Linked DNA regions of Methylocaldum szegediense. The main gene of each other region encodes a partner of the protein of the gene in region 3 in a complex. Links are inferred from orthologs where the notes say so. Each region holds a gene or a part of one and is shown on either strand. Other genes may lie near its edges.

What was found.
Region 1: the proteins of dnaN (region 3) and dinB are in contact, whole or in part, in a solved structure (PDB 1OK7), measured with the Escherichia coli proteins. The link is inferred for Methylocaldum szegediense from one-to-one orthologs.
Region 2: the proteins of dnaN (region 3) and dnaX are in contact, whole or in part, in a cryo-EM structure (PDB 8GIZ), measured with the Escherichia coli proteins. The link is inferred for Methylocaldum szegediense from one-to-one orthologs.

Annotation. Positions count from the first base shown.
Region 1 is NZ_OX458333.1:2,290,605-2,293,457, forward strand. It holds dinB (DNA polymerase IV), read right to left. Parts: upstream 2,063-2,853; coding sequence 938-2,062; downstream 1-937. Other genes in the region: QEN43_RS09800 (GNAT family N-acetyltransferase), read left to right, coding at 1-196; QEN43_RS09805 (class I SAM-dependent DNA methyltransferase), read left to right, coding at 220-822; QEN43_RS09815 (DUF427 domain-containing protein), read right to left, coding at 2,225-2,608; QEN43_RS09820 (VOC family protein), read right to left, coding at 2,667-2,853. UniProt on the Escherichia coli protein: Poorly processive, error-prone DNA polymerase involved in translesion repair and untargeted mutagenesis. Copies undamaged DNA at stalled replication forks, which arise in vivo from mismatched or misaligned primer ends.
Region 2 is NZ_OX458333.1:4,829,276-4,832,114, forward strand. It holds dnaX (DNA polymerase III subunit gamma/tau), read right to left. Parts: upstream 2,318-2,839; coding sequence 683-2,317; downstream 1-682. Other genes in the region: recR (recombination mediator RecR), read right to left, coding at 1-310; QEN43_RS21200 (YbaB/EbfC family nucleoid-associated protein), read right to left, coding at 348-671. UniProt on the Escherichia coli protein: Part of the beta sliding clamp loading complex, which hydrolyzes ATP to load the beta clamp onto primed DNA to form the DNA replication pre-initiation complex.
Region 3 is NZ_OX458333.1:2,999,996-3,008,076, forward strand. The notes cover bases 5,310-8,081. They hold dnaN (DNA polymerase III subunit beta), read right to left. Parts: upstream 7,362-8,081; coding sequence 6,258-7,361; downstream 5,310-6,257. Other genes in these bases: recF (DNA replication/repair protein RecF), read right to left, coding at 5,310-6,175; dnaA (chromosomal replication initiator protein DnaA), read right to left, coding at 7,436-8,081. In the rest of the region: QEN43_RS12920 (sensor histidine kinase), read left to right, coding at 1-517; thyA (thymidylate synthase), read right to left, coding at 615-1,511; lgt (prolipoprotein diacylglyceryl transferase), read right to left, coding at 1,569-2,378; gyrB (DNA topoisomerase (ATP-hydrolyzing) subunit B), read right to left, coding at 2,671-5,094; more of recF, read right to left, coding at 5,102-5,309. UniProt on the Escherichia coli protein: Confers DNA tethering and processivity to DNA polymerases and other proteins. Acts as a clamp, forming a ring around DNA (a reaction catalyzed by the clamp-loading complex) which diffuses in an ATP-independent manner freely and bidirectionally along dsDNA.

The DNA of each region.
Region 1 (2,853 bases), 710 kb from region 3 along the record:
GATCGTCGATCCCTCCCGGAGAGACGAAGGGATCGGCAGTAAGCTTCTCGATCATGCACTGCGGATTTCCCGCGAACGGGGATGTGCGCGAATCACGCTCCTAACCGACGCGTCCAACGTTGACGCTCACCGATTCTACGAGCGGTTCGGCTTCGCGAAATCGACCATGATTCCCATGCGGCTAGCCCTGAGATGAAAGGCCGAAAGCCCAGTCACGTCATGAATCGAGACGCCTACAACGCCATTGCCGAGTTCTGGGATCAGACGCGCCATGCCTTTTACGGCCGCGAAAAGACGTACTTGGACACTTTTCTCCACAGTTTGCCCGTGCCCTCCCCGATTTTGGACCTGGGCTGCGGCACCGGCCGTCCAATGGCGGAATACGTTTTGAATCGGGGACATGCGCTTACCGGCATCGATCAGGCCGTTCGGCTGCTCGAGCGCGCCAAAGCGCGCCTCCCCGCAGGGGCTTGGATCGAATCGACGATCGAGGCATTCGAAACCGAGGATCGTTTCGCCGGTGTCGTCTGTTGGGACGCCCTCTTCCACATCCCGCGCAAGTATCACCCATCGATCCTGGCTCGCATCGCCAGAATGCTGATCCCAGGGGGCCGGCTGATGCTGACGGTAGGCGGCTCCGAACATCCGCCGTTCACGGACACAATGTTCGGCGAAACCTTTTTCTACGACTCCTTTCCGCCCGACAAAGTACTGAGCATGCTTGCCGCGCTCGGCTTCCAACCGCTGATCGCCGAGTTCATGAACGAGCCGACTTCGGGCCGCGACAAGGGCCGCTATGCCATCGTCGCGCGCATGACTTGAGCTTCCGACTGATCGGCCGCTACCGGTTTACCGGACAGCGTGGCTGCCCAGAGCTACACATTCTCGCCACTTCCAGCCCGCGTATAGCGGTAGATCGCGATGACGGCACTTTGGATCAATCCGGCGTAAAGAGATCCAAGATTACCGGACGCTGCGCATTCTCCAGCACCGAAAAACTCACGCCCAGCAGCCGAACTTTGCGGCGACCGGCTTCTGTCCGGGCCAAAAGATCGGCGAGATGGGGGACGACATCACGGACATCGCGAAAAGGCCGGTCCAAGGTCCGGCCGCGGGTAACCAGCTCGAAGTTGTCGTATTTGACTTTGACGGTCAGGCCACGAGCCGTGAGGCCATGCCGGGACAGTTTGTCGAGTACGCCTTCGGCCAGCTTTGCGAGCTGTTCGCACATCTCGTCCCGGTCCGAAAGATCGACGGGAAATGTGGTTTCTGCGCCCCAAGATTTCCTCGGGCGGTCGGGAACGACCGGCCGCTCGTCGATACCGCGCGCGATGCGGTAATAATGCTCCCCTGCCTTGCCGAAATGCTGGATCAAGGTAGCTAGCGGCAGGCGCTCCAGATCCCGGCCGTAACGAATGCCCAAGGCGAGCATCTTGGCCTCGGTAGCCTTGCCTATGCCATGGAAAGCACCGATGGGGAGATCCGCGATCACGGTCCTGCCTTGCTCCGGGGTGATCACACAAAGTCCGTCCGGCTTGTCGCGATCGGAGGCGATCTTGGCGAGGAACTTGTTGTAGGAAACTCCGGCGGAGGCGGTGAGTCCGGTCGATTCGCGGATACGGCGCTTGATCTCCTCGGCTATCCTCGTGGCCGAACCCTGGCAGAAAGGACTGGCTGTGACATCCAGATAGGCTTCGTCAAGCGAGACGGCTTCGACCCGATCGGTAAACTCGCGAAGGATGGCGCGAATCTGTGCCGAAACCGCTCGGTACACGTCGAACCGTGGCCGGACGAACACCGCCTCCGGGCACAGCCGGTACGCCTGGGCTGCGGGCATGGCCGATCGGATACCGAACGCCCTCGCTTCATAACTGCAGGTCGCCACCACGCCGCGTGAGTTCGGGGCGCCGCCGACCACCACGGGTTTACCCCGCAATTCCGGAAAGTCCCGCTGTTCCACCGCCGCATAGAAGGCATCCATGTCGATGTGGATGATTTTTCGAAGGCTAGGGATCGGTTCGGAACCGCTTGCACCGGCGCGGTCGGTCCTAGATGAGCTCAACGAGGTCATTCCCGAAGCATACTCGAACCTCGAGGCGGTTCGAAACCGCCAACGCCGTCCGTGAAATGGCGCGCGAACGATCGCTGTCCGACCCCGTTTAGATCATGCCGGCGAATTCAGGCGCCAGGCCGAACTGCAGAACGATGTGCCGGCAGCCGAATGTCAGACTCCAAGCTCGATGTGTATGTCCGGATACTTGTGGTCGTAAAAAGCGACTCGGTCTTTCAGCTCGCGATGCTCCTCATAGGGTTCTTCGTATGTCCATACCGAATCCTCTAATGTCTTGTCGCCCAACCTCAGATCGAAGTAGTGAGCGAATCCCTTGAACGGACACTCCGAGGTGGTGTCCGATGGTACGAGCTTCTCCATTTTGACGTCGGAGCGAGGAAAGTAGTAACGCGGGGGATGATGATCTTCGTCGACTTCAATCACATCGTTCGAATCGGCGATCACTTCGCCGTCAATCTTGACCTGCACCCTCTGACGAAGATGCTTTTCCAGCACTTTGTGCTCGGGCCATTTCTGGTATCCGGGCGATTTTTTCATATTGACCTCCTGGTTTGACGGAAACAATCACGGAGACGGCCTTGTCCCGGGGCAGCAGTCAACCGGCACCGTAAGGGCGGGTGATGATTTCGAGCAGGTGACCGTCGGAATCTTCGAAGTACAGTCCGCGTCCGCCGTCATTGTGATTGATCTGGCCGCGCCGGTGCTGTCCGGGATCGGCCCAGTAATCGAGCTCCCGCTCGCGGATGCGGCTAAAAATGCGATCGAAATCGTCCTCGCCGATC
Region 2 (2,839 bases), 1.8 Mb from region 3 along the record:
AGAGACCCTTGAAGCCGGTTGCCTGGCTGATCGCATAAACCTCGGCGGGCGTTTCCACGATGCACAGCTGCGTTTTGTCGCGATCGGGGTTAGTGCAAATGTTACAAAGCTCGCCTTCGGTCAAGGTGCGGCATAGCGCACAATGGCCGACCTTTTCGAGGGCGGCGAGCAAGGATTCGGCGAGATTTCGCGCGCCTTGCCGGTCGCGTTGGAGCAGATGGAAGGTCATCCGCTGGGCCGACTTGGGGCCGACCCCTGGAAGGCAGCGTAGGGCTTGCATCAGTTGGGACAAAGCCCCGGTCTTAGGCATGGGCTACGATAGGGTTCGGTCTTGCAGCGAGCGTGTTTCAAAACGGCAATTTGAATCCGGCGGGTAGTTCGATACCGCCGGTCAAGGCCGCCATTTTTTCCTGCTTCAGGCGGTTGACTCGGTTTATGGCGTCATTTACGGCGGCGGCGACCAGGTCTTCTAGCATATCCCGATCTTCTTTTACTAGGCTTTCGTCAATGCTGACTTTTTTTACTTCTTTTTTGCCGTTCATGATGATCCGAACGAGTCCGCCGCCGGATTCGCCCTGAACTTCCAAAGCGGCCAATTCCTCCTGTGCTTTTTGTAGGTTCTCCTGCATCTTCTGTGCTTGCTGCATGAGATTGGCGAGCGGGTTTTTCATGGGATTCTCCATTAGTCTATGGGTTTGGTGGAACCAGGGACGATACGTGCGTCGAAACGCTCTTTCAGTGCTCTGACGTTCTCGTCTTGCTCTATTTCGATTTCCGCGTTCCGTTGGCGTTCCTCTTTTTCGCGCTGAATGAGCTTAGCGGGTGTTTCCTGTCCGGGCGCCTCGATCTTGATCGTCAATTTCAGAGGGCTTCGGAAATAATCCCTCAGTGCCTTTTCCAAGTTGGCTTCCACCCGGCTGACGCGGAGATGAGCATGTTGCGGGTCGAGCGCAAGAATGCAGCGTTTTTCATCCAGGTCCAGCAATACGCAATTGTTCGCCAGTTCGCGAGTCAAGCCGGTGATGCCCATCGCCCGGATCAGTTCGTGCCAATCATGGGGCGCTCCGGTCTGAGGTACTCCCCCGGTGTCGGTCTTGGTCTCGTTCTTGACCGGCACAGGGTCGGTCTGAACCGGCGCAGGCGTGGGACGAACATCGACCTTTCGGGTTGTTTTCGGCGATTCGTTTGTCTTAGGGGGCGTCGCATCGACGCCGCTCTGCATGTCCGCCGATGATGTCGCCGGACGAAATGCCAGCATGCGCAGCATCACCATTTCAAAGCCCGAGCGCGGGTCAGGGGCGAGTGGCAAATCCCGCTGACCGATCAAGCCGATCTGATAAAAAAGCTGTAAATCCTCTGCGCTGATCCGGCGGGCTAGATCGAGAATCCGATCGGCGTCATCCTCGCGCCTGATCGCCTCGGGTACCCACTGGGCTAGCGAGGCGTGATGCAGGACGATCAGGATTTGCTGCAGCACGTCGGCGAAGTTCGGCGTGTGTTCCGCCATCTGATCGATCTGCCGAAGCAGCGCCGCCGCGTCTCCCTCGGCGAGCGCCGACAGGAGCTCGAAAACCGGATGCCTCGCGACGGTACCTAGCATGAGGCTGACGTCGGTTTCCCGAAGGCGACCGCCGCCGTGGACGATCGCCTGATCAAGAAGGCTCAGTCCGTCACGCATGGAGCCTTCCGCTGCCCGGGCGAGCAGCTTTACGGCGTTGACTTCGTACTCGATGTTCTCACGCCTCAGAATCTCTTCCATTTGGCTTCGAATCTGGTCCGGAGTCAGCCGCTTCAAACTAAATTGAAGGCATCTGGACAGCACCGTGACCGGAATTTTTTGCGGATCGGTCGTGGCCAACAGGAATTTGATGTGGGGAGGCGGCTCTTCGAGCGTCTTGAGCAGAGCGTTGAAGCTGTGCCCCGACAGCATGTGCACTTCGTCGATCAAGTAAACCTTGTATCGCCCCTGGCTCGGCGCGTATTGAACGTTCTCGAGCAGATCGCGGGTATCTTCGACCTTGGTACGCGAGGCGGCGTCCACTTCGATCAAATCGACAAAGCGGCCTTCGTCCACTTCTCGGCAGATCACGCATTCGCCGCACGGATCGGATGTTTTTCGACCCTCGCAATTGAGCGCCTTGGCGAGAATTCGAGCAATAGTGGTCTTGCCCACGCCACGGGTACCGGTGAAGAGATAGGCATGATGCATGCGGTCGAACTCAATCGCATGGATCAACGCTCGAACGACATGCTCCTGGCCGACGATTTCGCTAAAAGTGCGAGGGCGCCATTTCCGGGCTAGAGCCTGATACGGCATTGCGGGTTTGTGCACGCGATCGACCGGACGAATGAATTAGGGCGGCAAGCCACGCCAGCCGCACCCCGGCACACGAATCCGATGCTACCGCTGCTCCCTTCCGGGCCTGACGGGGTTTACAGCGTATCGTTGCGAGGGGACCGACGCGACTCGCCATTGAACTCGGCGACCCAACCAGGATCGCGGTTGGGCTAAAGAATATGCATTATCGTCGATTAGTGCCCGGTCTTCAAGGTCAAACGATCTCGCCTATCGCGCGGTTATCCTGAGCAGCAGCTTTCACGTGTGACGAGGGACGACAGCAGAATGAATTCGATGCCAGTCAATCCGGCCCAGCGATTCATCGTCGCTTCACAGGTAAAAATTGGTCTGTTTGGCGAAGAACCTACCCCAGGAGGGGCTAACGCCTGTCAAAGGGCTCTGGGCGAACGCCTATTGCGATAGGGTTTAGAGCATTCTCCAATCAGCTTTATGGCGTTGCCGAATCGTCCTGTATGGCGCATTCGGGTATCACCGGCATGA
Region 3 (8,081 bases):
AAAGATCACGCTCAAGCAGGAAGCGATAGAACTGTCGGAAGTCATCGAGCGCGCGGTAGAAGCGACTGAGGGCATCATCAAGGCCCAGGAGCATCAGCTTTCGATCTCCTACCCGGACGAGCCGGTATGGCTAAAGGGAGATAGCGTCAGGCTGGTTCAAATATTGACCAATCTCCTGAACAATGCAGCCAAATACACACCGCATGGCGGGCGTATCGATCTTACGGCGGTCGTAGATCACGGCAAAGTCGTAGTCTCGGTTAGCGACACTGGGATCGGTATTCCGCCGGAGCTTTTGCCTCATATTTTTGACCTTTTCACGCAGGCCGATCGCTCCTTGGACCGGTCGCAAGGGGGCCTCGGAATCGGCCTGACCCTGGTGCGAAAACTGGTCGAAATGCACGGCGGGAGTATCGAAGCTTCGAGCAAAGGCCCGGGTCTGGGGAGTGAATTCGTGGTGAGGTTGCCGCGCATGGATATCACGGAATTGAGGACCCAGCGCGGCGGGGCGAAATAGGAAACAATTGGAAGCCGGAAACAGCCGGTTAACCGACAGCCGAGCTCCGTAACAGGGCTCGACTTTTCGAGCGCGATTGAGGATCGGTCGGCTGCGGTCAGACTGCCACGTCGGCTGGTATGTGAGGATGAGGGTCGTAGCCCTCGATCTGAAAATCGTCGATCCGGTAGCTGAACAGATCGGTGGGTTTGCGCTTGATATGTAGCCGCGGGAACGCGCGCGGCTCGCGTTCGATCTGGAGCCGCGCTTGCGGGATGTGATTCAGGTAGAGGTGCACGTCGCAACCGAACCAGACGATTTCTCCGGGTGCGTAACCACATTGGTGGGCGAGAAGGTGGGTCATCAAGGCGAGATTGGCGATGTTCCAACCGAGGCCCAGATAGGCGTCGGCTGAGCGCTGCATTAACGCACCGGACAAGGTGTTCGTCGCTTGGCAGACGAAGAATTGGTAGGTCTTGTGGCAGGGTGGAAGCGCCATATCTTCCAACTGAGCGACGTTCCAACCCTCGAAAAGTAAACGGCGGGAACTGGGGTCGTTTTTTAATCCTTCGATCAGTTGCTGAAGCTGGTCGATTTCTTTGCCGTCGTAAGTCGGCCAGTGACGCCATTGATAGCCATACACGGGTCCGAGGTCGCCCCAACGGGCGGCAAACGCGGCGTCGCTCATGATCCGTCGCTCGAATTCATCTTGACTCACCTGCTCGCCGGTTGCGTCACGGTATTTTTTTAAAGGCCAGTCGGTCCATATCCTTACATTTTGCTCCAATAGCTCGCGGATGTTCCGTCCTCCCGACAACATCCATAAGAGTTCCTTGAAAGCCGTTTTCCAGAAGATCCGCTTGGTGGTGAACAGCGGAAATCCGGCGCTAAGGTCGAACCGCATGGTGTAGCCGAACAACGCGCGGGTGCCTACGCCGGTTCGATCGACTCGCTCATCCCCTTCGGTTATTAGGTTGCGAAGCAAAGTGAGATACTGCTCTTCTGGATGAGGCATGGTGTCGGGTCTCAAGTTATCGAGAGTCGTGCTTTGCGCAGTGACCGTAGAGGGTTTTCAGGAGTTGTCGGTACTCAAAATGGATGTGATCGGGCGACGATAAGCGAGCACCAAAAGGAGAATTCCGACGATGATCATAGGGAAACTCAATATCTGCCCCATGGTGAGCCAGCCGAATGCAAGATAACCGATATGTGCATCGGGCAATCGCACGAACTCGATCAGGAAGCGGAAGATACCATAGAGCAGAAGAAACAGCCCGCTTACGGCCATGGTTGGGGGCGAGCGGCGGCTGAAAAAATGGAGTGCGGCGAAAAGGACGATTCCTTCGAGAAAGGCCTCGTATAGTTGAGTCGGATGGCGTGGCTCGGGGCCGGCATCGGGAAATACCATCGCCCAAGGGACGTTGGTCGGTTTTCCCCAAAGCTCACCGTTGATGAAGTTACCGATTCGACCAGTAAAGAGGCCTATCGGCACATAGCGGGCGACGAAATCGGTAACCGCAAAAAAAGGCGTGTTCTGGCGTCGAGAGAAAATCCACATCGCGACCAGCGCGCCTAGCAATCCGCCGTGAAAAGCCATACCGCCTTCCCAAACTCGGAACAGCATCAAAGGGTCTTGGAGGAAGGCAGGCAAGCTATAGAACAGCATGTATCCGACTCGGCCGCCGACCACGAGGCCGAGCGCGGTATAAAAGACGAGGTCTTCGACCTGGGCGGGACTCCAAGGAAGCCCGGGCTCTTTTGCACGGCGCCGAGCCAGCCACCATGCACCGCCGATGCCGATGACATACATAAGCCCATACCAATGAATCTTCAAGGGACCGATGCTGATAGCCACTGGATCGATTGAAGGATAGGGCAACATTTGGGTGTCTCTCCGTGAATAGGATTCGGATGTGTTCGGGAAAAAAAGTGGTACGAATCGGAAACGCTCGGAAGCTCGGCGAAGAAGTATACCGGGAATGCGGGTCGGGGTGGGTAACCAGGCCAGCTGTTCCACGTGGAACATTTGCGTATGGCTTCAACGGTTCGAGCTTTTCCGAGCGATTGGAAAGGCCCGCTGCGAGAGGGGCCGGTTTCTAGATCGGCCGAGATGGCTAGAGCTCGGAAAGCTTTTTCCAGTCGGATAGGAACATTTTCCGACTTTGGGTTAGCGGTCAAATGTCCAGGTTGGCGACTTCCAAAGCGTTTTTCTCGATGAAATCCCGTCTGGGCTCAACCTGATCGCCCATCAGGGTGGAAAAGACTTCATCGGCGGCTATAGCGTCCTCGATTTTCACCTGTAACAAGCGGCGCGTGTTCGAATCCAAAGTCGTTTCCCATAACTGCTCCGGATTCATCTCGCCGAGCCCTTTATAGCGCTGGATATGCTGTCCCTTCTTCGCCTCCGTCATCATCCATCCGAAAGCCTGTTTGAAGTTCCTTACCCGTTCCTTTTTATCCTCCCATGCTAGGAAGGAGTGCTCGCCGAAAAGACCCTCGACTTTCTGGTTGAAGGAGGCCAGACGTTTATAATCGCCCCCGTTGAAGAATGCAGCGTTGATGTCGAAGGTCTTATGAACTCCGTGCAAGCGCCTACTGACATGGGCCCGAAAGCCGTCGGGCTGGTGAGTAAAATCCAAGTCGATGGCAAAGCTTGCACTGCGGTCAGTGCTGTTTAACCGATCGACCAAAGCCGCGAACCAGGCTTCGGTCGCCTTCGGATCGCTCATCGCGGTAGCATCGAGGACCGGATGTTCGAGGAGCGTGTTTAGCAAAGTCTCGTCGTAGCGATGAGCGAGACGTTGAATCAGGGACTGGATGGTCAAATATTCCCGTGCAAGTTGCTCGAGTCCCTGACCCTGGATCGGGGGCGTGGTTTCGTCGATGTGAAGACGGGTTTTTTCGAGTGCAAGCTGCAATAGATATTCATTGAGTTCGGCGTCATCCTTAACGTAATGTTCCTGCTTGCCTTTCTTGACTTTGTAAAGCGGCGGCTGGGCGATATAGATGTGGCCGCGCTCGATTAGCTCGGGCATCTGCCGATAGAAGAAGGTCAAAAGCAGCGTACGGATGTGCGAACCGTCGATATCGGCATCGGTCATGATGATGATGCGATGGTAGCGTAACTTGTTCGGATCGTATTCTTCCCGGCCAATTCCGCAGCCAAGGGCAGTGATGAGCGTGCCGACTTCTTCGGAGGACAGCATCTTGTCGAACCGGGCCCGCTCGACGTTGAGAATCTTACCTTTGAGGGGAAGTATCGCTTGAGTGCGCCGATCGCGGCCTTGTTTGGCCGACCCGCCGGCGGAATCGCCCTCTACGATGAACAGCTCTGACAAAGTCGGATCGCGTTCCTGGCAATCCGCCAGCTTGCCAGGCAACCCGGCGATGTCCAAGGCGTTCTTCCGTCGGGTCATTTCTCGCGCCTTGCGGGCCGCCTCCCGGGCACGGGCGGCATCGATCATCTTGTTTGCGATGAGACGGGCGATCGAGGGGTTTTCCAGGAGAAACTCTTGAAATTTTTCCCCCATGGCCGACTCCACGACAGGCTTTACCTCAGAGGAGACGAGCTTGTCTTTGGTCTGAGACGAAAACTTCGGGTCGGGAACCTTGACCGAGAGGACCGCGGTTAAGCCTTCACGAGCATCATCGCCCGAGGTTGGGATTTTCTGCTTTTTCAACAAGCCCTGTTCTTCGATGTATTGATTGAGCGTGCGGGTAAGCGCGGCGCGGAAACCGGCCAGATGGGTGCCTCCATCGCGTTGCGGAATATTATTAGTGAAACAGAAGATGTTCTCTTGATACGAATCGTTCCACTGCATGGCGACCTCGACCACCATGCCGTCCTTCTCCGTCTGGAAGTAAAAGACCTTGTCGAACAAGGGAGTCTTGTTCTTGTTCAGATGTTCGACAAAAGCCCGGATGCCTCCCTCGAACTCGAAGACATCAGTTTTCGCAGTACGTTCGTCCTCAAGCGTTATGCGAACACCAGAATTTAGGAACGACAGTTCGCGGAGACGCTTGGCGAGAATGTCGTAATGAAACTCGATATTGCTAAAGATAGCGGGGCTGGGTTTGAAGCGGATGGTCGTCCCGGTTCCGTCCGCGTCGCCGATCTGCGCAAGGGGTGCCAAGGGCTCGCCGTCGCGGTACTCTTGCCGATAACGTTTTCCGCCGCGTTTAATTTCGAGTATCAAATGTTCGGATAGGGCATTCACAACCGAGACGCCAACGCCGTGAAGTCCGCCGGAAACCTTATAGACGTTATCGTCGAATTTGCCCCCCGCGTGTAAAACGGTCATGATGACCTCGGCGGCGGAACGGCCCTCTTCTTCGTGAATATCGACCGGAATTCCGCGGCCGTCATCGGCGACGGTTACTGATTCGTCGCTGTGAATAATGACTCGGATCGTCTTGCAGTGCCCGGCCAGAGCCTCATCGATAGAATTATCGACAACCTCGAAGACCATGTGATGAAGGCCCGAGCCGTCGTCAGTATCACCGATATACATACCCGGGCGCTTACGGACGGCATCGAGCCCCTTCAGGACCTTGATGGCGGTGCTGTCATAATCTTTAGCGAGTTTGGTCATGCTCATTCTTGGTTTACGCTTGCGTTACTTGCCCATGTTCCACGTGGAACACTGCGGCATCATGGTCTACGGCGTCTCTAATGATTCGGTCAGCCGTCGCGGTGATGAAAAATTGAGTGGGATGCTCCCGTAACAAGCCGAGAAGTCTGTTTTTGTTGTGCTCATCCAGCTCTGAAGCAATATCATCAATCAGTACGCATGCGCTCCCACCTACGCTCTCTTCCATGAGCAACGCCTGAGCCAACAAAAGCGAATACACCAAAAGTTTCATTTGGCCGCGGGAGAGGTAAGCTCTCGCCGGACGGCCTTCCAGCGAGATCGAGAAGTCGGCTTTGTGGGGACCCGATTGCGTATATCCGAGGCGAATGTCCGATGCGACATCTTCTTGCAACGCCGCTTCCAGAGTTTTGTTCTTGCTCCATCCGGACTGTAAGTGGAGCTCAAACTCGAAACCCTCGAAAAATTGCGCGGCGCTTCGCAAGAAAAACGGCTTCAGTTTTTCCGCATAACGGTCGCGCGCACTGCTTATTATTGTACCGTATCGCGCCACCTCCCTGTTCCATAACTCGATGTCACCCAGTCGCTTTTCCCGCAATAGGGTGTTACGTTGGCTCAACGCTCTGACATAGCGTCGCCAGCAATCCAAATAGGATTTCTCGAAGTGAAACACCCCCCAATCGAGAAATTGCCGGCGGTATTTCGGGGCGCCTTCCAGTAAAGTGCTGCTTGATGGTTGAATGACGAGAACCGGAAAGGCACCGATGAGTTCGGCACTTGATTGGATCTTCCGTCCCTCGAGATGAATCTCCCGTTCGCCACGCGTGATACGAACGCCTATAGGTATCGCCGACCCGGTTTCGTTCACGACCTTTCCGGTCACCATTAGCCCACTTTGGCCGAAACGGATGACTTGGCTGATTTGGGACGTACGAAACGAGCGCGCTCTCCCCAATAAATAAACCGCCTCGAGCAAGGATGTCTTGCCGCTGGCATTCGGGCCAACGACGAAGTTGAGGTGTGGGGATGGCTCTATCGCGGCGTACTCGATATTGCGGACATCACGGGCCTCGATTTTGACCAGGCTCATACGCGGCATCGGTCACCCATGACACCGTGCATGGATCGGTCCGAAACCGCTCCGCACCATGTTGGCGAAACATGCCTCGCACTCAAAGGCGCATAGGCATGACGATGAATTTGAACTGCCTGTCCTCGCAATCTTCGATTAGGCAGCTGTTGGCGCTCTCGGTGAAGGATAGCTTGACGCTTTCGGAGTCCACATTGTTGACGGCATCCAAGAGATAGGACGCATTGAATCCGACCGAAACTCCCTTGCCGTTCAGTTCGACCGCAATCCATTCTTCGGCCTCTTCGTGCTCAGGATTCTGGGCTTTGAGGCACATCGTTCCTTCTTCGCTGACTTCCATGCTGACACCCCGGTATTTTTCGTTCGACAATACAGAGACGCGCGTCAACGCCCCCTTGAATGCGGTCTTTTCAACGAGGACCACTCGCGTCAAATCACGCGGCATCACACGCTGATAATCCGGAAATCTCCCTTCGATCAACTTAGCGGCAAAGCGAACTGTTCCCAGATCGACGCGCAGACTGTTGGGTGCGATTTGAATCGTGACCGGATTCTCTCCCTCGTCCAACAACCGATTCAATTCCAGTATGCCCTTTCTGGGAACGATGATCTGTCGTCCCTCTTCCGGCCCGTTCTCCAGCGGCTGCTCGAAATACGCCAGACGATGTCCGTCCGACGAAACCGCTCGAAGCATTTGGGCATCCAAATCCAGCAACAATCCGTTCAGATAATAACGAACGTCTTGTTGCGCCATCGCGAAGATGGTCTTTTCGAGTGCACGTTTCAAGCAATCGCGAGGAACAGCAACCTCGACTTCCGGCGTTCCCGCCTCGAACTCCGGATAATTTTCCGCCGGCAGGGTGCTCAAATTGAAACGGCTGGATCCGCACTGGATTACGAATTTTTCTTGCCTGCACTCGAGATTGACCACGCTTTTCTCCGGCAGAAGGCGGAAAATATCCAGGAACTTGCGCGCCGGCACCGTAACCGAGCCCGCCTCGCCACTTTCTACTAGTGCTTTGGTAACCAGCTGGACTTCCAAATCCGTACCCGTCAGCTCCAAAACGCCATCGGAAAGCTTCAGAAGCACGTTGGACAGAATCGGCAGGGTTTGGCGTCGTTCGATGACGCCGACCACCTGCTGCAAGGGGGTCAGCAAATTCTCCCGGCTTATCGTGAACTTCATAATGAGCTCATGTGTTGGATGCTAAACGCGTTAGACCAAAGGTGCCGACACTTCAAGCCACGGCTCCGTCAGGGCTAGTTCGATAGGGTACGCATGAGGTTCGAGTAGTCCTCTGCAAACTTGCTATCGCTTTCTTTCAGTTCCTGGACCTTACGACACGCGTGCAAAACGGTGGTATGGTCCCGCCCGCCGAACTGCTGTCCGATTTCCGGCAAGCTGTGATTGGTCAGCTCTTTGGCCAACGCCATGGCGATTTGCCGAGGACGCGTCACCGACCGGGTCCGTTTGTTCGCAAGGAGGTCCGCCACTCGGATCTTGTAGTATTCCGCAACCGTCTTCTGGATGTTTTCGATATTGATCATGCGATCCTGAAGCGCGATCAAATCCCTAAGCGCCTCTTTGGTAAATTCCAGCGTAATCGGCTTGCCGGTGAAGTGGGCATTGGCGATAACGCGCCGTAACGCCCCTTCCAATTCGCGGATGTTCGAGCGGATCCGCTTGCCGATAAAGAACGCCACTTCCGGCGACAAATCGACACCAGCGTGCTGTGCCTTGCTCATCAGAATTGCCACGCGGGTTTCCAAATCCGGCGGCTCGATCGCCACGGGAAGGCCCCAGCCGAAACGCGACTTCAATCGCTCTTCGAGACCCTTGATTTCCTTGGGATAACGGTCGCAGGTCAAGACTACTTGATGTTTGTTTTCCAGAAGGCTATTGAAG